3 regions of the Kribbella sp. NPDC050459 genome follow, and region 3 is predicted to be linked to each of the others. Evidence: predicted binding sites of a transcription regulator. Region 3 holds the regulator's gene; each other region holds the start of a gene.

The links. Region 3 encodes LexA, which represses DNA repair genes until DNA is damaged. Its sites were predicted from a motif close to TCGAACANNTGTTCGA; they were not measured.
Region 1: a site for LexA is predicted at 7,035-7,050, ahead of AB0I12_RS23625 (DUF6504 family protein). Genes of this name have one in related genera too.
Region 2: a site for LexA is predicted at 6,100-6,115, ahead of recA (recombinase RecA). Genes of this name have one in related genera too.

What each region holds. Positions count from the first base shown of each region.
Region 1 covers NZ_JBFAJQ010000007.1:163,392-172,951, reverse strand. Annotated here, with positions in the region: gene AB0I12_RS23665 (DUF3488 and transglutaminase-like domain-containing protein) at 1-1,675, shown strand, start outside; gene AB0I12_RS23660 (GNAT family N-acetyltransferase) at 1,677-2,111, opposite strand; gene AB0I12_RS23655 (DUF3040 domain-containing protein) at 2,221-2,622, opposite strand; gene AB0I12_RS23650 (methyltransferase domain-containing protein) at 2,855-3,598, opposite strand; gene AB0I12_RS23645 (cupin domain-containing protein) at 3,773-4,132, shown strand; gene AB0I12_RS23640 (DUF480 domain-containing protein) at 4,192-5,406, opposite strand; gene AB0I12_RS23635 (hypothetical protein) at 5,459-5,707, opposite strand; gene AB0I12_RS23630 (SAV_6107 family HEPN domain-containing protein) at 5,744-6,217, opposite strand; gene AB0I12_RS23625 (DUF6504 family protein) at 6,214-6,837, opposite strand; gene AB0I12_RS23620 (DM13 domain-containing protein) at 7,166-7,729, shown strand; gene AB0I12_RS23615 (YbaK/EbsC family protein) at 7,739-8,209, shown strand; gene AB0I12_RS23610 (nucleotidyltransferase domain-containing protein) at 8,196-8,933, opposite strand; gene AB0I12_RS23605 (N-acetylmuramoyl-L-alanine amidase) at 8,944-9,560, opposite strand, start outside.
Region 2 covers NZ_JBFAJQ010000007.1:306,821-316,380, forward strand. Annotated here, with positions in the region: gene AB0I12_RS24260 (ATP-dependent helicase) at 1-3,179, opposite strand, end outside; gene AB0I12_RS24265 (hypothetical protein) at 3,289-4,416, shown strand; gene AB0I12_RS24270 (DUF3046 domain-containing protein) at 4,413-4,607, shown strand; gene AB0I12_RS24275 (GrpB family protein) at 4,639-5,199, opposite strand; gene AB0I12_RS24280 (hypothetical protein) at 5,239-6,030, opposite strand; gene recA (recombinase RecA) at 6,281-7,354, shown strand; gene AB0I12_RS24290 (regulatory protein RecX) at 8,982-9,476, shown strand.
Region 3 covers NZ_JBFAJQ010000024.1:35,635-45,194, reverse strand. Annotated here, with positions in the region: gene AB0I12_RS42075 (MFS transporter) at 1-897, opposite strand, end outside; gene AB0I12_RS42070 (metal-sensitive transcriptional regulator) at 1,019-1,336, shown strand; gene AB0I12_RS42065 (nucleoside hydrolase) at 1,360-2,304, shown strand; gene AB0I12_RS42060 (TetR/AcrR family transcriptional regulator) at 2,297-2,881, opposite strand; gene AB0I12_RS42055 (GNAT family N-acetyltransferase) at 2,957-3,526, shown strand; gene ubiG (bifunctional 2-polyprenyl-6-hydroxyphenol methylase/3-demethylubiquinol 3-O-methyltransferase UbiG) at 3,569-4,345, shown strand; gene AB0I12_RS42045 (LysM domain-containing protein) at 4,346-4,927, opposite strand; gene lexA (transcriptional repressor LexA) at 5,330-6,121, shown strand; gene AB0I12_RS42035 (glutathione peroxidase) at 6,170-6,679, shown strand; gene ligD (non-homologous end-joining DNA ligase) at 6,795-7,769, opposite strand; gene AB0I12_RS42025 (ATP-dependent DNA helicase) at 7,788-9,560, opposite strand, start outside.

The DNA of each region.
Region 1 (9,560 bases), on a different contig from region 3:
GCCCGCGTTGCTGCCGACGCTGCCGGAAGGTGTGATCGGCAACGGCCTGGCCGGCGGCGGGAGCGGCAGCGGGATCGGGGCGAGCATCTCGTCGACCGACCCGATGCTGGACATGGGCAAGAACCTGAAGCGCGGCGACAACGTCGTGGCGCTCACCTACAAGGGCGGCCCGACCGGCGGCACGTACCTGCGGCTGACCGCGCTCGACCTGTTCGACGGCAACACCTGGCGGATCGCGCCGCGCTCCCCCGGGCAGAAGCTCAGCGGCGGCGACCTGACCCCGCCGCCCGGCTACTCCGGCGACCTGTCGAAGGTGCAGCAGACCTCGATGGAGATCGACGTCACCCGGACGTTCCGGTCCCAGTTCGCCCCGGTTCCGTACCCGCTGCGCTCGATCTCGCTGAAGCGGGACTGGCGCTACGACGCCGGCTCGCTGGACGTGGTCTCGTCGAACGGCTCGATCGTCGGCGGCAAGAAGTACAAGCTGACGTCGTACGACGTGCAGCCGAGCCCGGAGCAGCTGCACGACGCGATCACCACCAGCGCGCCCGACCAGTACACGTCGGTCGTGCCGCAGCGGACGCCGGCCGACATCAGGCAGAAGACGTACGAGATCACCGCCGCGGCCAAGGACAACAAGTTCGAGGCGGCCGTCCTGATCCAGAACTGGTTCCGCAGCGGCGGCGGCTTCACCTACAGCACGCAGAACGCCAAGGGCAGCGGTATGGCAGCCCTCGAGGAGTTCCTGCTGACCAACAAGGAAGGGTACTGCGAGCAGTTCGCCACCGGGATGGCCCTGATGGCCAGGATCATCGGGATCCCGTCCCGGGTCGGGATCGGCTTCCTGCCCGGCACCGCCGGCAAGGACGGCGACTACACGGTCCGGATGCACGACATGCACGCGTGGCCGGAGCTGTACTTCCAGGGCGTCGGCTGGGTCCGGTTCGAGCCGACGCCGTCCGCCCGGGTCTCGGCCACGCCGAACTGGACGATCGCCGCCACCCAGAACCCGACCAACCCGACGACCGCGCCGACCAACGTGCCGACCACGCCGGGCGACCGGGAGACCCCCGGTGTCACCCGCCCGCGGAACGACCCGAACCTGCCGAACGACAACGGCTCCGTGATCGTTGACTCCGGCAACTGGTTCACCAACGGCGGCGGCAAGGCGATCGCGGCCGGCCTCGGTGTCGTCCTGCTGCTCTGCGTCCCCTGGCTGATCCGCACGCTGACCCGGCGCCGGCGCTTCCTGCGGCCACCGGGACGGGCCGCGGCCGAAGGGCTGTGGGCGGAGATCCGGGACACCTCGCGCGATCTCGGCCTCGACTGGTCCGACATCGCGACGCCGCGGCAGGCCGGTCAGTGGCTGGTGTCCGAGCTCCCCGAGGATAACCACGGCGCCGCCCGCCGGCTGGCCCGTGGGATCGAGGCGCTGCGGTACGCCGAGGACACGCATCGCGAACTGGACCTGCGTGCGGACGCGGCCGCCGTCCGCGAGGCGCTCTGGTCCCAGGCCCGGCTCCGCCGGCGTTGGCGGGCGCGGCTGCTGCCGCCGTCGTGGCGCTGGTACCTGAGCCGGGGCACCACCGAGGCGTCCGACCTCCTCGACGACTTCGACCTGCTCCTGGCCCGGCTCCGCTCGCTGATTCTTCTGAAGCGCCCGCGCACCAACTGACTCACAGCGGGATCTGGTAGAGGATGAACCCCCGGTTCTCGGCCACCTGGTCGTAGAGCCGGCGGGCGGTCGCGTTGGATTCGTGCGTCGACCAGTACACGCGCCCGCACGCACTGTCGCGGGCCCAGTCGGTGACGGCTTCGATGAGTGCCCGCGCCACACCTCGGCCGCGGGCGTCGGGCGCGGTGAACAGGTCTTGCAGATAGCAGGAGTCCGGCGCCGTCGTGCTCGCGTGCGTCAGGAAGTGGACGATGCCGACCAGGTGCCCGTCCAGGCGGGCGCCGAGCGCGTGGATCTCCTCGTCACGCTGGAACCTGGTCCACGCCTGTTCGAAGAACTCGTCCGGCATCGTGCGGCCGTAGAACTCGTTGTAGCCGGCGAACAGCGTCTGCCAAGCGGCACGGTCAGTGGATTCCAGGCGTCCGATAGTGAGCATGGGACGAACGGTGTCACGCCGGAGGGCCGAGAAACGACCGCACCCGTCCCACCAGGGCACGGGTGCGGTCGAAAGGTCTCGAGAAGGGTCGAGCGGTGCTCGAAAGCGGTCAGAGATCCTCGTCGCGGCGACGGCGCCAGCGGTCTTCCATACGCTCCATGAAGCTGCCGGACGAGTCGTGCTTGGTCCGGTGCCGCTTCGTCGGCGGCGGCGGCGGGATGTCGTCGGACTCCCCCGCGTTGCTGATCCGCTTCATGCTCAGCGCCGCGACGTACAGGCACGCCACCATCATCACGAAGCCGATGACTCCGATGATCGTGTTGGGAATGATCGCACCGGTCATCAGCACCGCGATGCCCAGCACGAATCCAACGCCGGCAAGCACTGCCCGGCGCTTGTAGTACAAGCGCACATTGGTCCCACGCATGGCGGAAACGAACTTCGGGTCTTCCGCAGCAAGGGCACGTTCGAGCTGCTCGAACTGGCGCTGCTCTTCTTCCGAGAGGGGCACCGTCGATCCCTCCATGATGAGCGCGATCTCGATAGGCCGCCTCCAGTCTAGGCCGCGCCCGCGTCACACGAAACCCTGACCGGCTGTCCAGCGCGTCACGGTCCCGCAACTGCCCTGGCCAGACCGGCCCCAAACCTGTGTCCTTCGGCGTGTCGCTCACAGCCGGTTCACAGCTAGCGTCCACCCCGCGCGCCGGAGGTAGTGCTCTCGTCACCCTCCGTCGCAGCGCCGGTCAGCGCGTGGCGAGGATGTGCAGCTGCGTCGCCAGCGCGCGGAACGCCGGGTGCTGGCTGGCCGCACGCTCCAGCTCGGCCAGGGAGTCGGCCGCGCCCGGCTCGGAGTCGACGAACGCCGACGGCACCAGGTCCGCGAACGTCCGGACGCCATGCACGGTGTGGACCATGAATCCGGCGTCCGCCAGCTGTCCGGTGATCCCCGCCTCGTCGAACCGCCGCGGCATCGGGTCGGTCGCACCCCAGCGCCCGTCCGGGTCCTGCAGCGCGATCCGCGCCTCGGCCAGGTGACCGGCGAGCGCCCGCGCCAGGACGACGGCGTTGCGCTGGGCAACCAGCAGACTCAGTACGCCGCCCTCGCGCAGCACCGAGGCCATCGCCTGCAACGCCTGGACCGGGTCGTCGACGACCTCCAGCACCCCGTGGCACAGCACGGCGTCCGCGCTCGACTCCCCCGCCAGGCCGGGGAGCTCCGCGGCGTCGCCCTGGACACCGCGGACCAGCTCACTGACGCCTTCGTCGCGGGCCCGGCGCTCGAGTGAGGCCAGCGCGTCCGGGCTCGGGTCGACCACCGTCACCCGGTGCCCCTCGACCGCCAGCGGAACGGCGAAGCCGCCGGTCCCGCCGCCGAGGTCGACGATGTCCAGCCCGGCGCCGGGGTCGGTCCGCTCACGTCCCGCCAACGCCACGCGCAGCGCCTCGCCCACCAACGCCGTCCGTACGCTGCGCCGCCGATCCACCATCAACCCTCCAGCCGGTCCCCCATCGCCACCCCACCGCGCCACACCCTACTTCCACCGGGCCCGCGGTCTGCCCGCCGCCCGTCGTAACCGGTCCTTAAGTCCCCGGATCTGTCGCCGAGGCGGGGATCGGCGCACTCTCGACACAAGGGGAGATGCGATCACCAGGGAGGGATCATGGCCATCTTCAGCAAGTCCTTCGACGAGCCGGACGAGCGACGCGCACCGGACAAGACGAGCGTCGACGTCGTGAAGCTGCCGGGCGCCAGTGTCGCCCGGATCACCTTCCAGCCTGGCTGGCGCTGGTCCGAGTGCATCCGTCCGGTCATCGGCGGCGACTCCTGCCAGGTCCGTCACGTCGGAACCCTGCTCTCCGGCGAGATGGAGGTCGTCCACGACGACGGCACCAAGGCGCGGCTGCTGCCGGGCAGCGCCTACGTCATCGAACCCGGGCACGACGCGTGGGTCGTCGGCGACGGCCCGGCGGTCGGCCTGGAGTTCGAGTCGCTGTCCGCGGAGACGTACGCCAAGGCCTGACGCAGCGGCCGATCCGGCTGAGGCAGCATCGGAGGGGTTGCTGCCTCACCCGGGCTCGGCTAGTGCGACGGTGTCCGGCCGATGACGTACAGGCGGCGGGTGGTTTCGGCGCGGGCGGTGATGGGACCCCGCAGGTACCACTCGATGTCGGTGAGGCCTGCGGCTTCGGCCACGCCGACGACGTACGCCGGTTCGTGGAGCACGTAGTCGAGGCTGACCTCGTGGCCGAGTAGCTCGTCGACGTGCCGGACCTCTTCGCCGGCGTGGAGTGCGAGGACCAGCCAGCCGCCGGGATCGAGCGGACGGGTCAGCGCGGTCATCGCGCCGGGCAGCTCGGACGCGGCCAGGTGGATGAGCGAGTACCAGCCGAGGACCGCGGCCCAGCCGGAGCTCGCGGGCGGCCGGCCGAGCCGGCGCAGGTCGCCGACCTCGAACTGCAGGTGCGGGAACCGCCGGCGGGCCTCAGCGATCATCTCGGGCGCGAGATCGATGCCGGTGGCGTCCGCGCCCCGGTCGGCCAGGTACGCCGTGACGTGCCCCGGCCCCGTGCCGACCTCCACCACCGGGCGGCCGTTGGCGTGGGCAACCACCCGGTCGAGCAGCCACCGCTCGAACGGCAACGCGTCCAGTTCGTCGAGCAACTCGTCCGCATACGTCCCCGCGACGGCGTCGTACGCCGAGCGCACCCGGGCGTCACGCTCGTCCGCTCCGTCGGCGATCACCGTGTCGCGGTCGACGCTCTCGACGGCGACGGCGGCCTCCACCTCGGGCACCGGGCCGAGGAGGTGGACCCAACGACGGTCGTGCTGACCGACACGACGCTCCAGCTCCCGCACCAGCGGGTCGGGTCGCGCCGCCATCCGCTGCAGGGACGCCTCGACGTCGCTGCGGTCCTCGAACTTGTGCAGCCGCTCGGCCCGCGTCCGCAGCTCGCCCGGTGCTTGCGCCCCGCGGAGCAGCAACACGGTGATGAGCGCCCGCTCGTCCGCTGCGAGCTCGAGCTTCTCGTCGAGGATCTGGTGGTACTTCAGCGTCCGCCGTCCGACATCCACCCAGACGATCCGCAGCAGCTCCCGGTCCCGCAGCGCCCGCGCGACCCGCTCCACCGTCCCCTGGTCGTAGTCGACCACCGGATCCCGGTTACTGGTCTGGTTGCACGCCGTCCGTAGGGCGTTCGCCGTCAACGGGTACGACGCCGGCACCGTGACCTGCTTCTCCAGCAGGCTCCCGAGAACCCGCTGCTCCTCGACATCCAACACCGGAAGTCCACTCACCCCGCCGACCCTAGACGCTGCCCGGCCGACGGATGAACACCTTTCGGCTGACTCACCCAGGTTGGTAGGTGTCGGGCAGGATCAGGGGCTCGAACGCGGTGCCGTTGCAGGTCGGGCAGAGGATGTCGGCCTGGATGCCGGAACCCGCGCACCGCGTGCACAGGCCGTCGTGCCAGGAGTCGCCGGACAGCGCCTGGTGAGGACGTGGGTAATGCGTGTCCGGCAGGTAGCACTCGGCACCGGTGAGGGCGTGGACACGACCACACAGGTCCTTGCCGAGGCCTCGGGAGGGTTCGCTCACGGTCGGGATCTCCTCAACGCGGGACGGATGCGCGCCTCAGCTGGCTCGCATCCAGGACTGGGTCAGGACGGACTGCGGGTCGGTGGTCGCGGTGAGCACCGGCGTTGTGGACAACCGCAGGCTGGCTTCCACCTGGGTGTAGAAGGTCTCCACGGCGCGGATCAGGTCGTCCGCCTCGCGGGTGCTGACGGCGCGCTCCAGCCCGGCCTCGGCGGCGGCGCGCTGGGCGGCGCCGGCGGCGAAGAACGTGGCCCACTCGCCGAACTCGGGCGCGACCTCGGCGAGCAGCACCCAGGCGTTGCGCTGGACCCGCCGGCGGCTGCCCGACCGGACCGGGCGGGCGCGGACGGCGAGCACCGCGGCCGCGACCCGGAGCGCCGCGACGTGGGCGCTCGAGTAGCGGATCAGATGGTCGTTGGTCTCCGTCGCCTCGGCCAGGGCGGCGCGGGCACGGAACAGCTCTCGGCTGGCCGCGCCGGCCGCGGCCGGCGACACCGGTGAAACAGTCATCGGTCGGTCACCCTTTCCAGTTGCCAGCGGCCCGAGTCCGGGTCGTGGGCGAGGTCGAACATCTCCTGCCGGCCGCTCCGGCCACAGCCGGCTTCCACCCGGAAGACCGTGCGCTCCGGTCCCCAGTCGGCGTCCAGCACCCCGACGGCCGCCGGAGTGCCGGCCGAATGCGGGCCGGCGGGAAGCGTGGCAGCGGGGCGCGAGCGGGGGTTGGCCGCCGCTGCCACGCCGGCTGTGTGCGCCCGGGCCGGACGGGCCGCGGCGCGGGCCGCCGAACAGGCCTCGGCGACGGTGGCCGCGTCGATCCGGGCCAGCGAATCGGTACTCGCGGCCCGCCGGTCGGCTCGTGAGTCGGCCCGTGGGTCGATCCGGTCGAACGCGCGGTCGGCGCGGGCGTCGTACGCAGAGGTGGCGCCGGCGAAGTCGGTGCGGACGGCGTACGGATCGTGGATGTCACCGGTGCCGATGACGCCGCGCTCCCACCAGGCCGCGGTCTCGGTCCACTGCGACCTGACCGCGCGGACCCGCCAGAGGCGGCCGCGCCAGAGGAACTGGTCGGGGACCTGCACACCGTCCACCGCGATCGAGTGCACCTCGACGGCGTCGTCGAACTCCCACATGTCCCATCGCCTCCTGATCACCACCGGCCCCGAGTCGGCGGCCCGGCGGGTGGGCACGGGGTGGGGGTCGAGGACCACCCCGGTGCCGGACCCGCCGGGACCACCGGATTCCGATGCGGCCGCAACTCCGCACCGGAGCCGTCCAGTTGTCCGGTCCACCTCGGTCCGGCCTCCCGACGAAACCGGGTTCGAGGTAATCGAACATCTGTTCGAACAAGGGAAGCGTATCGCCGTCCGCCGACAGTCGTCAACGGTCCGTAAGCCCGGCGCGCCGCCGGGGGCGCGGTCCGGGCGCCAGACTGGAAGCTCCGGGACGGAGGGACGAACGATGCGGAAACGGGCAGCCGGAACGGCCGCGGCGGCGGTCGCCGTCGTGGTGGCAGCGATCGCGCTGCCGCTCTTCCAGCCGTGGCGGCTCGTCACCGACAAGGTCGTCGACGAGGCACTGCCCGGCGCTGTTCCGATCTCCACGACTTCATCGTCGACCAGGCCACCGACAATTTCCGCCGGGCCGCAACGGCCGGCCTCCCGGCCGGCGCCGCAGCCCAGGGTTCTGCTGACCGGTCAGTTGATCTCGCACGAACACCGGACGTCCGGCACGGTCGCGGTTCTCGCCCTGCCCGACGGCCGCCGGATCCTCCGGATCGAGAACCTGGACACCTCCGACGGTCCCGACCTGAAGGTCTGGCTGAGCGACGCGAAGGTGGTCGCCGGCAAGGCCGGCCGGCATGTCTTCGACGACGGGCGGTACCGCGCCCTGGGCACCCTGAAGGGCAACCACGGCAACCAGAACTACCCGATCCCCGCCGACGTGCGGCTCGGCGACTTCCGCAGCGCGGTGATCTGGTGCGACCGGTTCAACGTGTCGTTCGGCGCCGCCGGGCTGACCTAAGCTCACCCCGTGAGCAGTCATCCCAATGTGCAGAAGGTGGCCGACGCGCTGGCCGCGGCCGGTGCGACCGGCGAGATCGTGATCCTCGACGAGGCGGTGCCGACGGCGGCGGCCGCGGCGGCCGAGCTCGGCTGCGAGGTCGGCGCGATCGCGAACAGCCTGATCTTCGCCGGCGACGGCGCCCCGGTGCTGATCCTCACCTCGGGCGCGCACCGCGTGGACACCGCCAAGGTCGCTGCCGAGCTCGGGATCGGGAAGCTGAAGCGGGCCACGCCGGAGTTCGTCAAGGAGCACACCGGTCAGTCGATCGGCGGCGTCGCCCCGGTCGGGCACCCGGGCCGCGTCCCGACGTACGTCGACACCGCCCTCGAGCAGTACCCGGTGATCTGGGCCGCCGCGGGCATCCCGCGCTCGGTGTTCCCGACGACGTACGGCGAGCTGCTGAAGCTCACCGACGGCACGCCGGTCACCGTGAACTGAGGACGGCGGGAATCGCGGTGCGCACGAAGCGCCGCGTCAGCCCGGCGCGGGTGTGCCGCCACCAGGGACCGGTGCGGAACGCCGGCCCGTAGCGGCGGCGTCTGATGTCCTCGACGACGTCCGCGGGAGCTCCGAGGCGGGGCAGGACGTCGAAGGCCGCGCGCTTGGTGATCAGGTCGCCGGTGGCCAGCGTCACGTGGGCGCGGGCGATCGTGAGCAGGCTGAGGTCGACCCAGATGTCGGCGTACCAGTTCGACCGCTTCCGGGTGGCCGGCAGCCAGAACTCGCGCAGGTCCCGGCGGATGAAGGCTAAGAGCTCCTCGTCGCTGGTCGGCGGCAGCAGGCCGGCCGGCGCCGGGCCGAAGAGCGTCCGGTTGCCGATCGCGAGCTCCCGGCGGGTCACCGGCGTCACCGGGCGGTCGAAGTACCGGCCCTGGGCGAACGTCGGGTGGCGCACCGACGGGTCGGCCAGCTGCGACCTCAGCATGTAGGAGCAGTGCAGCTTGGCTGCCAGCGGATCCGAGCGCATCAGCTCCTGGTGCAGTTCGGCCACTGCCGGCGTCGGCGGCGAAGACACCACGGCGACGACATCCAGGTCGCTGCGCCTCAATTGATAGTCCCCCAGCGCCAGCGAGCCGTGCAGCCAGATCGCTTCGACCGCGGCGACTTCACGGACAGACGCAACGAAGCCGTCCAGCAGCGGCTGGACGGCTTCGTCGATCACGACAGCCAGATTAGACGGCCGGTCGGACATCCACGTCGGCGGCCCGGACGTACGCCATCCGGTGGCCGAACCAGATCTGGTAGTACTTGTCCTTCCCGAGCACCTGGACGTGGTCCGCCGGCGGCTCACCGGCGAACGTCACGGCCCGGTAGTAGTCGGTCTCGATGCTCAGGTCACCGACCGGGTAGGCCTGGCCCTCGCCGATCGTGTACTGCAGCGGCGTCACCGTCTGGTACGGAATGCCGGCCGGGTACGCCGACTTCTCCGGGTAGGCCCGGCCGTACACCGGCACCGACGTCTTGCCCGCCTTCGGCTTCACGACCAGGCCCGGCTTGGCGAACGCGTCAGGGGCGGACGCCGGGCTCTTGAACCAGCCCCTCGCGCCCAGGTACCAGACCGCCACCCAGTCGCCCTGCCGCTCGGCCACGACGTACTCCGAACCTGCTGCGACGCGGGAGCCCATGTCGGAGACCTCGATGGTGCCGTTGGACCCGTCCGGGTGCAGACCGAGGTCCTTGACCAGCGGAGCGTTGTCGTCCGGCGCTTGGCGCAGGTAGACGAAGTTGGTGCCCTGCGGCTTGCACGGCGTGCCGGGCGCGTCGCAGCTGTTGATCACCTGGACGTTGC
Region 2 (9,560 bases), on a different contig from region 3:
TCACCCTCGACGACTCGACCGGCCGCACTCAGCCGACGCAGCGTGTCCGTGACGACGGCGACTCCGATCCCCAGATGCGTCGCGAGATCGATCGCGCGGAACGGTCCGTGCGTCCGCGCATACCGCGACACCAGGTCGCCGAGCGGATCGGCGACCGGCTCGGCGTGTGCCTCCGCGACCCCGGGTGGCAGCGGCACACCGAGGGCATCGCGCAACCGAGCGACGTCCTCGACGACAGCCCATCTGTGCTCGCCCGCGATCCGCACCCGTACGACGCGACGCGCCGCGGCCAGCGACGTCAGCCAGGACTCCGCGTCCGAACCGTCGACGCACCGCTGGGTTGCCTCCGGCAACGACAGCGGGCCGATGATCCGCAGTACGTCGAACAAGCCCTCGGCATCGCGGGCTCGACGATCCTCGGCCAGGCGTTGCAGCTCGGCCTCGGTCCTCAGCACGACCTCCGCGTCGAGCAGCTCTCGCAGCTCGGTCCGCCCGAGCAGCTCCGCCAGCAGGCTCTGGTCCAGCGCGAGCGCGGCGGCGCGCTTCTCCGCGAGCGGGCTGTCGCCCTCGTACATGAAGGCGCCCACATAGCCGAACAGCAACGACTTCGCGAAGGGTGATGCCTCCGGCGTCTCGACCTCCACGACCGAGATCCGGCGCTCTTCGATCCCGGTCAGCAGATCCTTCAACGCCGGCAGGTCGTACACATCCTGGAGGACCTCGCGCAGCGTCTCGAGCACGATCGGGAACGAGCCGAACTTGCTGGCCACACTCAACAGCTGCGACGCGCGCTGCCGCTGCTGCCACAGCGGTGATCGACGTCCCGGGTTGCGGCGTGGCAGCAACAACGCCCGCGCCGCGCACTCCCGGAACCGCGCCGCGAACAAGGCGGATCCGCCGACCTCGTTGGTCACCAGATCCTCGATCTCGGCCGGATCGAACAGGACTAGATCCGCGCCCGGCGGCGCCTCGTCCGTCTCCGGCAGCCGCAGCACGATCCCGTCGTCGCCGGACACCGACTGCGCGTCCATCCCGTACCGATCCCGGAGCCGCGCGGCGATCGCCAGCGCCCACGGACCGTGCACCTGACCGCCGTACGGCGAATGCACGCAGACCCGCCAGTCGCCGAGCTCGTCGCGGAACCGCTCGACGACGATCGTGACGTCGTCAGGCACGCGGCTGGTCGCGTCGCGCTGCTCGGCGAGATACGACACCAGATTGTTCGCGGCGAACTCGTCGAGGCCCGCGGTCCGTGCGCGCTCGACCGCCTTGCTGGCCGGCAACGACGCCATCTTGCGAACGAACGCTCCGGTCGCCGCGCCGAGCTCCGCCGGTCGCCCGACGGCGTCGCCCTTCCAGAACGGCAACCTGCCCGGCTGACCGGGGGCGGGGGAGACGAGCACCCGGTCGTGCGTGATGTCCTCGATCCGCCAGCTCGACGCGCCGAGCGTGAACACGTCGCCGACGCGTGACTCGTACACCATCTCCTCGTCGAGCTCGCCGACCCGATGGTTCGTCGACTCGCCGACCAGGAACACCCCGAACAGCCCGCGGTCCGGGATCGTCCCGCCGCTGGTGACTGCGAGCCGCTGAGCGCCAGGCCGGCCGGAGATCTCACCACTGACTCGGTCGAAAACGATCCGCGGTCGCAACTCCGCGAACTCGTCGGACGGGTAGCGACCGGACAGCATGTCGAGCACGCCGTCGAACGCCGATCTCGGCAGCGTCGCGAACGGGGCGCAGCGTCGCACCAGAGCAAAAAGGTCGTCGACGTCGATGGGCTCGAGCGCGACGATCGAAACGATCTGCTGTGCGAGCACGTCGAGCGGATTCGCGGGGATGTGCAGACTCTCGATCAGCCCGTCCTGCATGCGCTGCACGACGACGGCGGTGTCGATCAGATCGCCGCGGAACTTGGGGAACAGCACGCCGCGGGAGACGGCGCCGACCTGGTGACCGGCGCGTCCGACGCGCTGCAACCCGCTGGCGACCGACGGCGGCGCCTCGACCTGGATGACCAGATCCACGGCGCCCATGTCGATGCCGAGCTCGAGGCTGCTGGTCGCCACGACGCACGGTAGCCGCCCGGACTTCAGGTCGGCTTCGATGAGTGCACGCTGCTCCTTGCTGACCGAGCCGTGGTGGGCCCGCGCGATCAACGGCGGCGCGGCAAGTGATCCGCCTGACTGCGCCATCAGCTGAGCCGGCGAGCCGAGCTCGGGCAGCTCCAGCTCGGCGCGCTCGGCGGCGATCTCGTTCAGCCGGGCTGTCAGGCGCTCGGCGAGGCGGCGCGAGTTCGCGAAGACGATCGTGGAGCTGTGCCGGCTGATCAGGTCGAAGACCTGCTCCTCGACATGCGGCCAGATCGATGCGTGCTGTTGCGGCCCGGCCGCGGACCCTGAGGTCTCCACCTCGGTCGCGGCCAGCTCGGCCATGTCTTCGACGGGGACGACGACACTGAGGTCCCACTGCTTCGTGAACTTGGGCTGCACGACCGTGACCGGTCGCTCGCCGCCGAGGAACCGCGCAACCTCTTCCACCGGTCGCACGGTCGCGGACAGACCGATGCGCTGCGCCGGCTTCGGCAGTAGCGCATCGAGCCGCTCGAGGGTCAGCGCCAGATGTGCACCGCGCTTGGTCCCGGCGACGGCGTGCACCTCGTCGACGATGACGGTCTCGACGCCACGCAGCGACTCCCGGCCTTGCGACGTCAGGAGCAGGAACAACGACTCCGGCGTCGTGATGAGTACGTCGGAGGGCCGCGACGCGAACCGTCGCCGCTCGGCGGCCGGGGTGTCGCCCGATCGCACCGCGACCTCGACGTCGATCGGCGCCTCACCGAGCCGGCGGGCGGTCTCGCGGATGCCGATCAGCGGGGCGCGGAGGTTCCGCTCGACGTCGACGGCGAGGGCCTTCAGCGGTGACACGTAGAGAACCCGGCAGCGCAGCTTCGGGTCGGACGGTGGCGGCGTCGTCGCCAGCCGGTCGAGTGCCCAGAGGAAGGCCGCCAGCGTCTTCCCGGAGCCCGTCGGGGCGACCACCAGCGCGTCCCGGCCCGCGGTGATGGCGTCCCACGCCTCGAGCTGGGCCGGGGTGGCCGCCTCGAAGACGTCGCCGAACCACGCCCGGGTCGCGGGCGAGAACCGGCTCAACGCGGTGGTCTTCTTCACGCCGACCATCTTGCCGGGTCCCGCCGACAGTTTTCACGAACCGTCCGGTCGCCCACCGTGAGCACACGCTTTCCGTCCGATGCACAGCTTGTCCCCTTCGTCTGGAATGATCGACGGCATGATGAACCGCGTACGTGCAGCCCTCGTCGTCGTGGCCTGCCTGGTCGGGCTGACCGGGTGCGTCAAGCTCGACGCCGACCTGAAGGTCGGGTCGAACGAGACGGTCTCGGGGACCATGAAGATCGGGGTGGACAAGCAGCTGCTGCAGTCCAGCGGCCAGTCCCTCGACAAGGTCCGGCAGCAGATCGAGAGCAGCATCAAGTCGGGCGCCACCGAAGGCGTCGAGTGCAAGTCGTACGAGGATGACAAGTACGTCGGCTCGGATTGCTCCTTCAAGAACGTGCCGTTCGACAAGATGGGCAGCTCGAGCGGTGACGGCGTCAGTTTCACCAAGGACGGCGACAAGGTCACGGTGACGGTCAAGGCCAGTAACCTGGGCAGCAACCTGCCGTCCGGTGGCAGCCAGCCGGACGTGAACTTCAAGATCACCATGCCGGGCAAGATCCTCGAGCACGACAGCGGTGCGAATGTCAGCGGCCGGACGGCGACCTACGACAGCATCGACAAGCTGGGGAAGATCTCCCTGACCTCCGAGGCCGGCGGCGGGTTCCCGATGTGGGCCCTGATCCTGATCATCGTGCTCGTGGTGCTCGCGATCGCCGCGGTTGTCTTCTTCATGCTGCGCAGCCGGAAGGCGAAGGGTCCGCAGGGCTACGGCCAGCAGTTCCCGGGGCAGTACCCGGGCCAGCCGGGTCCGTACGGCGGCCAGGGGCAGTACCCGGGGCAGCCCGGATACGGCCAGCAGCAGTACGGCCAGCCCGGACAGCAGTACCCGGGTCAGCCCGGTCAGTACGGCGGGCAGCCGGGCCAGCCAGGTCAGTACGGCGGGCAGCCGGGCCAGTACCCGGGCCAGCCGCAGCAGGGGCAGCCCGGTCAGGGACAGCCGCCGTACGGCGGGCAGCAGCCGGGGCAGCCTGGTCCGCAGCAGTACCCTGGGCAGCCTCAGCAGGGGCAGGGACAGTGGGGCTCGCAGCCGCCGCAGCAGCAGGCTCCCGGTGGTTGGGGTCAGCAGCCTGGACAAGGGCAGCAGCCTGGTCAGCCGCAGCAGGGTTCGCCCTACGGCCAGCAGCCGCCGCAACAGGGCGGGTGGAGTCAGCCCCCGAAGGACGACGACGGGCAGGCATGAGACTGACGGAATTCTGGGCACGGATGGATCACCATCTCGGGCCCGCGTATGCACGGACCTGGGCAGAGACCCAGGTGGTTCAGGAGCTCGACGGCCGCACGGTCGTTGAGGCCCTGGCCGACGGTGAGGCCGCCAAGGTGGTGTGGCGAGCCGTGTGGGCGCACCTCAACCTTCCACCCAGTGAGCGCTGATGCTCAGAGCAACGACTCGAGCCGCCCGCAGCTAGCTGGTCCATCCGGTGCGGGCGGCCCATTCCTCGGCCGGTAGATAGATGAGATCGCAGACCGGGTCCTTCAGGTCGGCGTAGTCGCCGATCTCGAGCCGGAGCGCGGCGGCGTGCTGCTTGAAGACGGCGTACGCGCGTGCCGTCTCCGGATGATTGCGCAGATAATCGCGGAACAGCAGCGCGTACCGCTGGTTGGCCCGGCCAGCGACCCGGATGTGCAAGTTCACCCGGCGGCGGTACATGGGCTCGACCAGCATCCGCTTCACCCAGTGGATGTCGTCCGCGGGCAGCCCCGGCACCGGATGGTCGCGTCGCGGTGGGCGGAGTTCCCAGTCCGCCGCGACCATCCGCTCGGCGACGTCGTCCAGTTCGGGTTCGGTGGCCACCGTCACCTGGATGTCGAGGATGTCCTTGGCCGGCAACCCGGGGACCGAGGTCGAGCCGATGTGATCGATCCGCTGGACCAGTTCGCCGAGCTGTCCACGGATCGCGTGCGCGGTCTTCTCGTACTGCGCGGGCCACGTCTCGTCCGGCTGCACGATGACGATCTCGTTCATGCGCAGATCATCCCAAGCCCGCCCGGGCCTGGGACAGCTTCAGAGAGGTTTGACCCGGAACCCGCTGGTGATGAGCAGGTCCGCGGCCTCGTACGCCGCCTTCTTGATGCCCTTGCGCTCGTCGAAGAAGCCGCCGACCACGCCGACGCCGGGAAGCTTCCCGACGAACCGGGCGCCCAGGCTGCCGCGCGGACGCTCCTCGAACACCTCGCTGAGCCCGCCGAACAGCTTGCTGAGCCGCCAGACCAGCCGCACGCCCTTGCGCAGCCCCATGTCCTTCGACACCTCGTCGAGGCCCAGTTGCTCCGTGACGTCCTTGCCGGCGACCTCCGGGTCGTCGTACTTGAGGACCTCGTCAGGCGTGATCGGGCGGTCGGTGAGGACCCGGATGATGATCGACGTCCGGTCGGCGTGCGCCTCCACGCCGTACTCGCGGCAGACCGCGCCGATCACCATCGCCTGCACCGCCGCGCCGAGGGTGTCCTTCATCGGCAGCCGATCCGCCGCCGCGCCGCTGAGCCGGGGGAGTCCGGCGACGACCGCGGCGAATCCGCCCAGCCGCTCGACCCACCAGTCGCAGCGCTCGGCCAGCGGGAGCGTCGGCCACTCGTCGTGGCCGGGCACCTTCATCTGCAGCAGCCGGTCGATCGCGAGGATCAGCCCCTTCTCGGCCAGGTTGGGCTTCTCCTGGTCGGAGTAGTCGGTCAGGAAGCTGCGGATGCCGAATGGATCCTGCGAGCGGAGCGCGTCGAGCACGATGTCGATCCCGAACTCCACCCGGCTGATCGCGAGGACCACGGCGGAATCGGGTACGTCGGGACGGTCTGTCACGCCCGCAAGAGTAGGGATCGGCCGGGTCAGGATGGTTGCCCGGACAAGCTTCGGCGTGTCAGTTGTGATTCGAACACGTGTTCGGGATACTTTGGTGCTCGGAAGGTGGCCGGGACGGCCGAGTTGTCCACAGATTCGAAGTGGCTGCGAAAACTGTCCGTGGCGGCGAATACCTTCTCTGGCGACAACGAAGTTCCTTCGGGCGGCCGGCCGGCGGCCCCGATTATCAGATGGGTCAGGTGGCAGTCACATGGCGGGTGCAGCGAGTGCGGAGCGCGCGGCGGCCGATCGCGAGAAGGCGCTTGCGACCGCGCTGACGCAGATCGAGCGGCAGTGCGGCAAGGGTGCGGTGATGCGCCTGGGTGAGCAGGGCAAGGCACCGATCGAGATCATCCCGACCGGCTCGATCGCGCTCGACATCGCGCTCGGGATCGGCGGTCTGCCGCGCGGCCGGGTGGTAGAGATCTATGGTCCGGAATCCTCCGGTAAGACCACGGTCGCCCTGCACGCGGTCGCGAACGCCCAGCGGGCCGGTGGGATCGCGGCCTTCATCGACGCCGAGCACGCCCTCGACCCGGAGTATGCGCGGAAGCTCGGCGTCGACACCGACGCGCTGCTGGTCTCGCAGCCCGACTCCGGTGAGCAGGCGCTGGAGATCGCCGACATGCTGGTCCGCTCCGGCGCGATCGACATCGTCGTGATCGACTCGGTGGCCGCGCTGGTGCCCCGCGCCGAGATCGAGGGCGAGATGGGCGACAGCCACGTCGGTCTGCAGGCCCGGCTGATGAGCCAGGCGCTGCGGAAGATGACCGGTGCGGTCAACGGCACCGGGACGACGGCGATCTTCATCAACCAGCTGCGCGAGAAGATCGGCGTCATGTTCGGTTCGCCGGAGACCACGACCGGTGGTCGCGCGCTGAAGTTCTACGCGTCGGTGCGGCTGGACGTGCGCCGGATCGAGTCGCTCAAGGACGGCACGGACGTGGTCGGTAACCGGACCCGCGTCAAGGTCGTGAAGAACAAGGTGGCTCCGCCGTTCAAGCAGGCCGAGTTCGACATCATCTACGGTCAGGGCATCAGCCGCGAGGGCAGCCTGCTCGACCTCGGTGTGGAGCAGGGCTTCGTCCGCAAGGCCGGCGCCTGGTTCACGTATGAGAGCGACCAGCTCGGCCAGGGCCGGGAGAACGCGCGGAACTTCCTGCGTGACAACCCCGATCTGGCCAACGAGCTGGAGAAGAAGATCAAGGAGAAGATGGGCATCGGCCCGACGCTCGACGCCCCGGCCGACGAGGCCGCCAAGGCCGAGGTTGATGTCGACTTCTGATCGCCCCTCCGCGGGCGGCAGCGTCCCCCGGCAGCCACCGGCTGCCGACGACGCTGCCCCCGCGGCGCTGTCTCTACCCCACGACGAACGCCTCGCCCTGGCCCGCAAGCTTCTGGCCGAGGGCGTGACCGGGGCTGCGAACTCCACGGACACAGCGGCCTCCACCGAGCGCCCGTCGTACCGGCGTACGTCGGCTCGCCGGGTGTCCGCGGAGCGTGGCGGCGATGTTGCAGCTGACGAAGGCGACGCTTCGTCCGCAGGCTCGAGGCGAGGAACACGTCGTACGCGAGGTCGTGGCGCGAAGCCTGTCAACGCGTGGGACGACTCCGACGACTTCCTCGACAGCGGGGAGACAGAGCGGAGCACCGGCCGACGCACCAGCTCCATCAGGCGAACTGTCGGCACGGTCGACCCCTGGGACGAGCCGTCGAGCGGCTCAAGCAAACGAGGTCCTCGCCAGACACCCGCGCGGCCCGATTCCGAGCCGCAGGCTCCATCGACCGCCCGACGCAGTACGTCGCGGCGCCATACCGACGCGAATCCGATCGACCCGTGGGGCGACGAGGACGAGCGTCCAGCCCAGACCTTCGAGGCCCAGGCAGCCGCCCGCCAAGCCGAAGCCCAAGCGTTCGCCGAAGACACCCCCACGCCACCCCGCGACTCCCCGGCCTGGCCCAGCAGTTCAGCAACACCCGCGGCCCGGCGTGACTCATCTACCTCGCGCGACACCAGCGAGAAACCGGCCGCCTTCGACCCCTGGGCAGACCCAACCGACGACGCCGCCCCCGCCGAGGACCAACCAAAGCCGACCGCCGCACCCAAGGCCGAGCGCCCCTCGAGCACGGAGGACAGACCCGCGGCCAAGGGGCAGTCAAAGCCACCCATCGCGGCGGACCGCTCGTCGCAGTCTGACGACGCGCTCACCGAAGCTGGCTGGCGTGGCCCGGCCGATGACCCATGGGCAGATCTAGCCAACGCTTCCGGTCACGAGCGGCCGTCAGTCGACTCACCCGCCGAAGACTTCAGGCGAGACGCCGCCGACGGATCCACCGACGAACCTAGCGACGGGTCGGCCGACGAGCTGTGGGCGGATGTCGCTGATGCATCTGCTGGCGAGTCGTCGGATGCCTCTGGGAGTGCCGAATCGCGTGCCACGGCAGACCGGGCGCAGCGGTCCCGCCCCAGCTCGGCCGGTGTCGCGTCCGGCACCTCGGGTACCGACGCATCCAGGAAGACGCCGACGGCAGCGCCTCGTGGGTCTCGCCGCGGCGCGGCCGGTGCGGCGTCTGGCGACCCGGGCGCTGACGCGTCCAGGGAGACGCCGACTGATTCGCGTCCGCATGCGCCGTCCTCGGCGGTTCGTGAGGACTCGATTGCAGCGCTTCGCGAGACGCTCGCTGCAGCGTCTGGTGAGACGTCGTCCGCGGTGCCTCGCGTGGCGTCGGCCGCAGCGTCCGGTGAGGCGCCGGCTCCGGTGTCTCACCGGACTTCGAGTGGGGAGCGGCGGGGTTTGGCGCGGCGCCGGGTTGGTGGTGGGTTTGGGCGGCGTGGGAAGCGGCCCACGGGTGATGAGCCTGAGGGGACGGGGGATCCGCAACTTGATGGGGAAGCGGGTGATCCGTACTCGGTGGCGCGGACGATCCTGCTGGACAAGCTGACCGGACAGCCGCGCACGCGGACCGAGTTGGCTGACCTGCTTGCTGAGCGGGAGATTCCGGAGGAGGTCGCCGACGAGGTGCTGGATCGGTTCACCGAGGTCGGGTTGATCGACGACGCGGCGTTCGCGAACGCGTGGGTGGAGTCGCGGCATCGCGGACGCGGACTGGGCAAGCGTGCACTGGCGCAGGAGCTGCGGCGGCGCGGAGTGGACGACCAGCTGGCGCGGGATGCGCTCGAAGAGCTGGATCCTGAGCAGGAGGAGCAGACGGCTCGCGAGTTGGTACGGCGGAAGATGCGGTCGATGCGTTCGCTGGATCGGCAGGTGGCGATGCGACGGCTGGTTGGCATGCTCGCGCGCAAGGGGTACTCGGGCGGTCTCGCGATGAGCATCGTCAAACAAGAACTCGACGCCGGCCACGACGAGTTCCTACTCCTCGATTCCTCCGGCCTGGAACCCGAGTAACCCGTTCCTGAGGGGCAGACCGGCTGGGGCGGCCGCAGGACTCAGCACCGGGCTGGGCCTGGGCTTGGCGTCGGTGCCGTCCGC
Region 3 (9,560 bases):
CGCACTCAGCCCGAGGACCTGCTGCAGGTAGAGATTCAGGAAGAACCACATCGGGACCCAGGCCGCGCCGAGCAGGAACTGCGCGACGTTGGCCGCGGCCAGGTTCGGCGTCGCGAAGATCCCGAGCCGCATCAACGGCTCCCGCCGCTTGGCCTGCACGAAGACGAACACGCCGAGCAGTACGACGGCCAGCGCGCCGACCAGCAGCGTCGACGCCGACGCCCAACCGACCTGCGGGGCGCGGACGATCGCGTACACGCCCGCGGCGAGTCCACCGGTCACGGTCAGCGCGCCGAAGACGTCGACAGATCCGGGTCGGGCGGCGGCCCGCGGCATCAAGGCCGGCGTGGCGAGCAGGGCCGCCAGCGCGATCGGGACGTTCAGGTAGAACACCCACGGCCACGACAGGTACTCGGTGATCACGCCGCCGAGGAACACGCCCGCCGTACCGCCGGCCGGCGCCGCAGCGCCGTACAACGCGATCGCCTTGGTCAGCTCACGCGGGTTCGCGCCGAACAGCATCATCAGCAGCGTCAGCGCCGACGGGGCGATCAGCGCGGCGCCGATGCCTTGCACCGCCCGGCCCGCGAGTTCGGCACCGACACCGGTCGCGAGCCCCGCGACGAGCGACCCCACGAGCAGGACGCCCCAGCCGGCCGCGAAGACGCGACGGGCGCCGAGCAGGTCCGACAACCGGCCGCCGAGCAGCAGCAGCCCGCCGAACGCCACGACGTACGCATTGAAGACCCACGACAGGTTGCCCGGTCCGAAGCCGAGGTCGGACTGCATCTTCGGCAGCGCGACGCCGACGATCGAGGTGTCCATGATCACCATGAACTGCGCCGCGGCGATGACGGCAAGCGCCCACCACCGCCGCGACGACGTCGTCTCACTCATATCTAAACTCCCTACGGGTATGGGGTATAGCTTGGATTGCTCGGATACCATAGGGGGGTATCTACCGAAAGCGCAAGAGTGATCCCGTGGGCGATAGGGTTCAGCGGGACCCAGGGAGGATGTGGTGAGCGTGACCGAACCGGCCGGCGAGCATGCGCAACACGGTTACATCGGCGACAAGAAGGCGTACCTCGCGCGACTGAAGCGCATCGAGGGCCAGGCCCGCGGGCTGCAGCGGATGGTCGAGGACGAGAAGTACTGCATCGACATCCTCACCCAGATCTCGGCGATGACGAAGGCACTCGAATCGGTCGCACTCGGCCTGCTCGACGACCACCTCGCGCACTGCGTGGTCGACGCCGCCGCGGCCGGCGGTCCGGAGGCCGACCAGAAGATCAAGGAGGCGTCCGCCGCGATCGCACGCTTGGTGCGCTCCTGAGCGGCATGCCCGAGGATGTGCGCATGAAGCCGGTGATTCTCGACGTCGACACAGGACTGGACGATGCGTGTGCGCTGCTGCTGGCGGCGCGGCATCCCGGGCTCGACCTGAAGGCAGTGACATGCGCCGGCGGGAACGTCGGCATCGACGATGTCGTGCGCAACACCCTCACGGTGCTCGACGCCGCGGGCCGTCCCGACGTACCGGTGGCTCGCGGCGCCGCCGTACCGCTGATCCAGCCGGTGCGGGCGGCGCGGCACGTGCACGGTGAGGACGGGCTCGGGGACCTGGACTGGCCGCGGTCGACGCGCCCGACCGACCCCCGGCATGCGGTCGAGCTGCTGCGTGACGTACTGCGCGACGCCGCCGCGACCGGCGAGCTGATCACGCTGATCCCGCTGGCGCCGTTGACGAACATCGCGCTGTTGCTGCGGACGTACCCGGAGGCGGCGCGCGGGCTGCGCGAGATCGTCTTCATGGGCGGAGCCGCCGGGATCGGGAATGCGACGGCGTCGGCGGAGTTCAACATCTGGACCGACCCGGAGGCGGCCGCGATCGTGCTGGCCGCGTCCCGCGACCTCGGCATCCCGCTCACCATGTACGGCCTGGACGTCTTCTACGACGTCGTCGTGACACTGGACCAGGCCCGCGCGCTGAGCGGATCCCCCTCGGCGGAGCTGGCCGGGAAGCTGATCGAGAAGCGCAGCGAGCGGTTCGGGTCCGACGGCGGGAGCATCGGCGACGGCGGCGCGGTGTGCGCGGTGATCGACCCGTCCGGCCTGACGACCCGGGAGTACCCGGTGCGGATCGAGTTGTCCGGCGGCTGGTCGCGCGGCCGGACGATCGTCGACACGCGGCACGCGGCCGATGTCGCGAACGACCCGCACGGGCCGGCGACGCCGATCCGGGTCGCGACGGCGGTGGACGGCAAGCGGTACGCCGAGCTGTGGCTGGCGACCGTCAGCTGAGCAGCTCGAGCAACCGGGCGCGTACGCCGTACAGGAACAGGTCGAGGCCGGCGGCGAACAAGTCGTCGGGCGGATCGGACACGACGGCGGCGAGGCTCCATCTGGCGGTGACTTCGAAGAGGTGACGCACGTCGGACTCCGGTACGCCGATGCGCACGAGCGCCTCGATCTGGGCGCGGATCAACGCGGCCCGGGAGCCGGCGCCCCGGTCTCGGTCCGGTGCCGCCTTGGACTGGATCAGCCCGGCGAGCCCTGGATGGTCGGCATAGAAGGCGCGCAACTCGAGCGAGCCGGACCGGGTGAGCTCGATCCACTCGTCGACGGTCGTGAGCTCCTCGTACGCCGTGGTGTCCGCGGTGAACTGGTCGAAGGCGTTCCGGGCGACCAGGTCGAGCAGCTCGGACTTGTTGTGGACGTGGTGGTACAGCGACGGGGCACGGACGCGTAGACGCTCCGCGACCGCGCGCATCGTGACGCCGTCCACGCCGTCGGTGCGGATGACGGCCAGGGCGGCATCGGCGATCGCGGCGACGGAGATGCCGGCCGCGGCGTGGGACGAAGGATCGCGTCTGGTCACGGAATCTCGTTGTCCGGGGTCGAGGGTCGGAGGTACTGTCTAACGTTGTTAGACAGAGTAGCCGAGGATGGTGCCGTGACTGGATTCCGACCCGCGTACCCGTTGCTGACCGAGCGGCTGGAGCTGCGGCCGCACCGGATGGACGACCTGGACGACCTCTTCGCGTTCCACTCCCGCCCGGAGGTGGTGCGGTACACGCCGTGGCCGGTGCGGAACCGGGAGGAGACCCGGGCCGCGCTCGAGCGGAAGCTGCCGCAGGGTGAGTTGACCGAGGACGGGCAGTGGCTGGTGCTGGCGATCGAGCTGCGCGAGACCGGGACCGTGATCGGCGAGGTGCTGCTGAAGTGGGCCAGCGCAGCCGACCGCCAGGGCGAGATCGGCTTCGCGCTGCATTCGGACTACCAGGGCAAGGGGCTCGCGGCGGAGGCTGCGCGGGAGATGCTGCGGGTCGGCTTCGACGAGCTCGGGCTGCACCGGGTCGTGGCGATCCTCGACGACCGGAACACCGCGTCGGCGCGGTTGCTCGAACGACTCGGGATGCGCCGGGAGGCACATCACCTGGATGCCGCGTGGTTCAAGGGCGAATGGGCGAACGAGTACGTGTACGCGCTGCTCGAGGACGAATGGCGTGGCCCGACCCGTTGATCGGACGCCGACGCTGCCGGAGAGTTTCGGCAGGGGGCTGCGATGCGGATCGACAACCAGGTGTACGACCGGATCGGCGACGGCTGGTGGGACGAGGAGAATCCGCTCAACCTGCTGCAGGGCAGCTTCACGCCGGGGCGTTTCGCGTACTTCCGCGACGTACTCGCACGGACCGGGACCGATCCCGCCGGGCGGTGTGTCGTCGACATCGGAAGCGGCGGCGGTTTCCTGGCCGAGGAGTTCTCCCGGCTCGGGTGCCGGGTGATCGGCGTCGACCCGTCGGAGGTTTCGGTCCGTACCGCCGTCGGTCACGCGAGCACTTCCGGCCTGGACGTGCGGTACGTCGTCGCGGCCGGCGAACATCTGCCGCTGGCCGACGAGAGTGTCGATCTCGCGTATTGCTGTGACGTGCTCGAGCATGTCGCGGATCTGGACCAGGTGCTCGCGGAGACCGCTCGGGTGTTGAAGCCGGGCGGGGTCTACCTGTTCGACACGATCAATCGCACGTTCGCGTCGAAGATCCTGGTGATCAAGGTGATGCAGGACTGGCGGCTGACCAGGGCCTCCGATGTCACCTGGCACGCCTGGGCGATGTTCATCAAGCCGCCCGAACTCGCCGAGGGTCTGCGCCGGCACGGGCTGCGGCTGGGTGAGATCGCCGGGCTCGGGGTGCGGGCTCGCAAGCTCGGCGTACTGCGGAACTTCGTCCAGGTGCGGCGGGGCGGGATCAGCATCGGCGAGTTCAGCCGGGCGCTGGACGTCGGGCAGGTAGCGAGCACTCGCGTGTCCTACATGGGCTACGCCGTCAAGGCGCGGTGATCAGCCGACGACCGGGATCTGCAGGGTCTGGCCGGGAAGGATGTCGGCCGGCGTGGCGAGCTTGTTGAGGTCGGCGATCTTTTCCACGACCGTCACGGGGTCGACGCTCGGGTTGGTGTCCTCGGCGATGGACCAGAGGGTCTGACCGGGCGCGACCTGCACCGGCACGGTGTGGGTGAAGTGCGGCCCGGGCTCCAGGACGCCTGCGACGCGGAGGCCGAGGACCAGGATCGCGGCGCCGAAGACGAGGACCGACACGGCCGTCAGCAGCATCCGGCCGCGGCGGGTGAGGCGCAGCGGCTGCTGGGGGTGGATCTCTCGCCCGAGCGACTCCCCCGAGCAGCCGCGCACCGGGAGCCGGTCGGTAGATGCACCCTCGATCCGCGGGCGGCGGCGCGGCGCGACCACCGGCGACGGCACCGCCGCAGGCGACGCGGAGCGCGCGACCGGCTCAGCCAAACGCCGCCCGGTCGGGGTGGTGGGGTGGGAGACCGGGGGCGGGACCACGCGCAGGGGCCGTGGCGACGCCTGCTGTGAGCGGCGCGGGGCCGGCACGTCGGCGGCGACAGCTGCTGTGCTCATCGGATCCTCCAAGACCTCGGTCGGTGCGCGTTCTGCGGTGCTGGTTCCTGTCTATCGGCTGCCTCCGACAGTTTCGTTGCGGTCCCCACCCCACCGCCCCGGTCTGTTCTGGAGACCGCCTCATCCGACCGACCCGAACACCTGTTCGATCGAACGCCTGTACGAATGATTAACCGACAGCCACCCGTCGCGCAACCACCTCCAACCGGGACACGCCCAGGAAATTCCCTGCCGCGGCAACACCCCGCGCACGCCTTATAACCTGACACCCGAACAAACATGCGAACCGACACGCCTTCGAACAGATGTTTGAAGAATCTCAGGATTCGGTCTACGGTCATCTCAGTCGAGCAAGCTTCGGCCGGTGGACGATCGCCGGCCCGACCCGAGGAGCAATCAGCGATGGCCAGGACGCCGAGCGGTTCCAGCAAGGACGAGACCGTGGACAAGGCGGCCGACAAGTCGGCGGGCAAGGCGGACCGCACGGTCGCCGAGCTGCCCGACGGGCCGGCCGACGCGACCGGGCTGACCCCGCGCCAGCGCCGCGTGCTGGACGTCATCCGCGATTCGGTGGACAGCCGCGGCTACCCGCCGTCGATGCGCGAGATCGGCGAGCGGGTCGGCCTGACCAGCTCCTCCTCGGTGTCGCACCAGCTCCGGGTCCTCGAGCAGAAGGGCCTGCTCCGCCGCGACCCGAACCGGCCGCGCGCGATCGAGGTCCGCTACCCGGGCGAGGTCGACGCCGCGGCCCGCAAGTCGGCGCTCGGCCCGGTACGCCAGACGGCGTACGACGAGACCGGCGCCGGTGACGCGCACCCGGACGCGGCGTACGTGCCGGTCGTCGGCCGGATCGCCGCCGGTGGCCCGATCCTCGCCGAGCAGGAGATCGAAGAGGTCTTCCCGTTGCCCAAGGCAATGGTCGGCGAGGGCACGCTGTTCATGCTGCGGGTCAAGGGTGAGTCGATGATCGAGGCCGCGATCTGCGACGGCGACTGGGTCGTGGTCCGTCAGCAGCCGACCGCGGAGAACGGCGACATCGTCGCCGCGATGATCGACGGCGAGGCAACCGTGAAGACGTTCAAGAAGACCAAGACCGAGATCCTGCTGCTACCACACAACCCTGCTTTCGAGCCGATCGACGGCAAGGACGCGATCATTCTCGGAAAGGTCGTAACAGTTCTGCGCCGAGTCTGACATATCGGACGGCGAGCGAAGTCGGGCGTGTCGTGTCAGCATTGAGTCATGACGACTGTCTATGACTTCAGCGCGCGCCGGATCGAAGGCAATGAACAGTCTCTTGCCGATTTCCGCGATCAGGTGCTTCTGGTGGTGAACACGGCGTCGCAATGCGCCCAGACCCCGCAGTACACGGGTCTGCAGAAGCTCTACCGGACCTACCGCCGGCAGGGCTTCGCGGTGCTCGGTTTCCCCTGCGACCAGTTCGGCCACCAGGAGCCCGGCGACGAGAACGAGATCGCGAACTTCTGCTCGACGATCTACCACGTCACGTTCCCGATGTTCGCCAAGATCGACGTCAACGGGTCCCGCACGATCCCGTTGTACAACTGGCTGAAGCGCGAGCAGGGCGGCCTGCTCGGCGGCCGGATCAAGTGGAACTTCACCAAGTTCCTGGTCGGCCGGGACGGCCAGGTGATCGCGCGCTACGCGCCGACAAACTCGCCGGAGAAGCTGGTCGACAAGATCGAGGCCGCACTCGCGGTCCCGGCCCCGTCCCGGGAAACGAACGACTGAATTCCCGGCATTTTCTGCGACAGTTGAACAGAAAGCGTCTCAGCGCCGCAGAACATTCACCGCATTTCGAACATTTCCGCCCGGGACTGCATGTCGTCACCGGACCTGAATGCATTCAGTCGCGTCCGACGAGAACCGATTCCGGGTCGATGTCGAGGCGCAGACCACGCCATACCGGATGCCGGAGGCGGCCGTCGCCGCCCCAGCCGGAGAACGTGACCTCGGCGACCAGCACCGGGTCGAGCCAGTGCGCGCGCCGCCGGTCCGTCGTGGGGATGCCGGCCGGGTCGAAGGCCGGCTTGGCGATCTCGAGCCCGGTCAGCTCGGCGCTCAGCATGTCCAGAGTGGCGAAGTCGAGGCCGGAGCCGACCTTGCCGATCAGGACCAGCTCACCGTCGGAGTAGGCGCCGCAGTAGAAGGAGCCGATTCTTCCTTCCCGGTTCCCCTCCCCCGGATGCCAGCCGCACAAGACGACGTCCCTGGTCTGCACGGGCTTGATCTTGATCCAGTCGGAGCTGCGCCGGCCCGGCAGGTACCGCGACTTGCGGCGCTTCGCCACCACGCCCTCGAGCCCTTGCGCGGCAGACTGTTCCAGCGCCTCGTCGCCGTCGGTCAGCGCCGGCGGGACCTCCCAGAACGGGTCGCCGATGTCCAGCGACTCGAGCAGCCCGCGGCGCTCGTCGTACGTTGCGTCCAGCAACCACTGGCCGTCGAAGCGGAGCAGGTCGAACAGCCGCACCGAGACCGGCACCTCGGTGATCAGATGCCGGAGCTGGCGTGGATCGCGGACGTGCATCCGCCGCTGCAGCAGGCCGAACGATGGCGCGCCGTTCTCGTCGAGCGTGACGATCTCTCCGTCCAGCACGGCGGGCAGACGCAGGCCCGGCGCGTCCGCGAGACCGATGAGCTCCGGGTACCCGCCGGAGACGTCGTGGCTGTTCCGCGACCAGAGCCGGCAGACGCCGTCGTCGACCTCGGCGATGACGCGGATGCCGTCCCACTTCATCTCGTACGACCAGCCCGCGCCGGACGGCATCTGTCCCAGCGCCGCCATCATCGGCAGCACCGGCGGACCGGTCACCGGACTCATGACCGGCTCATGACTGGCTCATGTCGTCTGCAGTCGCTTCAGGGCCCCGAGCACCTTCTCACGATCGGCGGTCGGCCACATCGGCGGCAAGGAGGCGCGCAGGAACGCGCCGTACCGCTGGGTGACGATGCGGGGGTCGAGGATCGCGACCACGCCGCGGTCCGAGCTGCGGCGGATCAGCCGGCCGGTGCCCTGCGCGAGCAGCAGCCCGGCGTGCGTCGCGGCCACGGCCATGAACCCGTTGCCGCCCGCCTCGTCGACCGCGCGCTGGCGGGCCGCCATCAGCGGCTCGTCCGGGCGCGGGAACGGGATCCGGTCGATGATCACCAGGTTGCAGGTCGACCCGGGCACGTCGATCCCCTGCCACAGCGACAGCGTGCCGAACAGCGAGGTCTCCGGGTCCTCGACGAACTCGCGCGACAACTCGCCGAGCTGGGCGTCGCCCTGGCAGAGCACCTTGAGGTCGGTCGCCTCGCGCACCGCGGCGGTCGCCGCCTCCGCCGCGCGACGCGACGAGAACAGGCCGAGGGTCCGGCCGCCGGCCGCGGTGATCAGGTCGATGATCTCCTCGAACTGCTTCTTGCCCAGCCCGTCGCGGTGCGGCGGCGGCAGGTGCTTGGCGACATACAGGATCGCCTGCTTCTCGTACTCGAACGGGGAGCCGACGTCGAGGCCGCGCCACGGCAACGGACCGGTCTCGGACGATTCGTCGAGCTCGGGCATCTCCTCGTCGTCGTCGAGCTTGTCGGCCGGTCGCAGGCCGACCTGGCGGGCGATCGCGTCGAAGTCGCCGCCCAGCGTCAAGGTCGCCGAGGTGAGCACCGCCGTACGGTCGCGGAGGACCAGCTCACGCAGCAGGCCGGCCACGGTGAGCGGGGCGATCCGGAGCTCGCGGCCGAAGCGGTCGCGGTCGATCATCCAGACCACGTCCGCGTCGCTCAGTGCGGCGACCCGCTCGGCGACGTCGAAGATCTCCTTCACCGCACCCTTGGACTGCCGCTTGGCCCCGTCCGGGTCGTTGTCCTTGTCGTCGGACTTCTTGTTCAGGTCGGAGTACATCGCGCGGGCCGCGTCGCGGACCAGGGCCGCGGCCTCAAGGACCGGCCCGTTGGACGCCTCGATCCGGCCCTCGCGGGTGCCGTCGAGCGCGGCGCGGAGCGCGTCGGAGGCGTCGATCAGGTCGTCGGCCTTGTCGTCGTCGACGAACCGGCGGCCGCGCTTGGCGGCGCGCTCGACCATCTGCGGTGAGAGCTCGTCGCCCGCGGCGCCGGTGACGCGCGCGGGCAGCTCGTGCGCCTCGTCGACGATCACGACGTCGTGCTCGGGGAGGACGATCCGGTTCTCGAAGGCGTCGATCGACAGCAGTGCGTGGTTCGTGATGATGATGTCGGCCTTGCGGGCCTCTTCCTTCGCCTTCTCCGCGAAGCACTCCTCGCCGTACGGGCATTTCTCGGCGCCGAGGCACTCGCGGGCGGCGATGGAGACCTGCTGCCACGCCTGGTACTGGTGCGAGGGAGCGTGGTCGCGGTCGCCGGCGCCGCCGTCGGTCAGTTGCTGCTCGGCCCAGTCGCGCAGCTCGACGACCTGGCGGCCGACCTCACCCGCCGGCGGCACGTCGACGAGCATGCCGTCGTCGTCCGGCGCGCCCTCGCGGATCCGGTGCAGGCAGGCGTAGTTGTTCCGCCCCTTCTGGATCGCGTACTTCGGGCGGCGCGGCAGGAGCTTCTCGGTCGCGTCGAGCAACGCCGGCACGTCCCGGTCGACGAGCTGCGCCTGCAGGGCCAGGGTCGC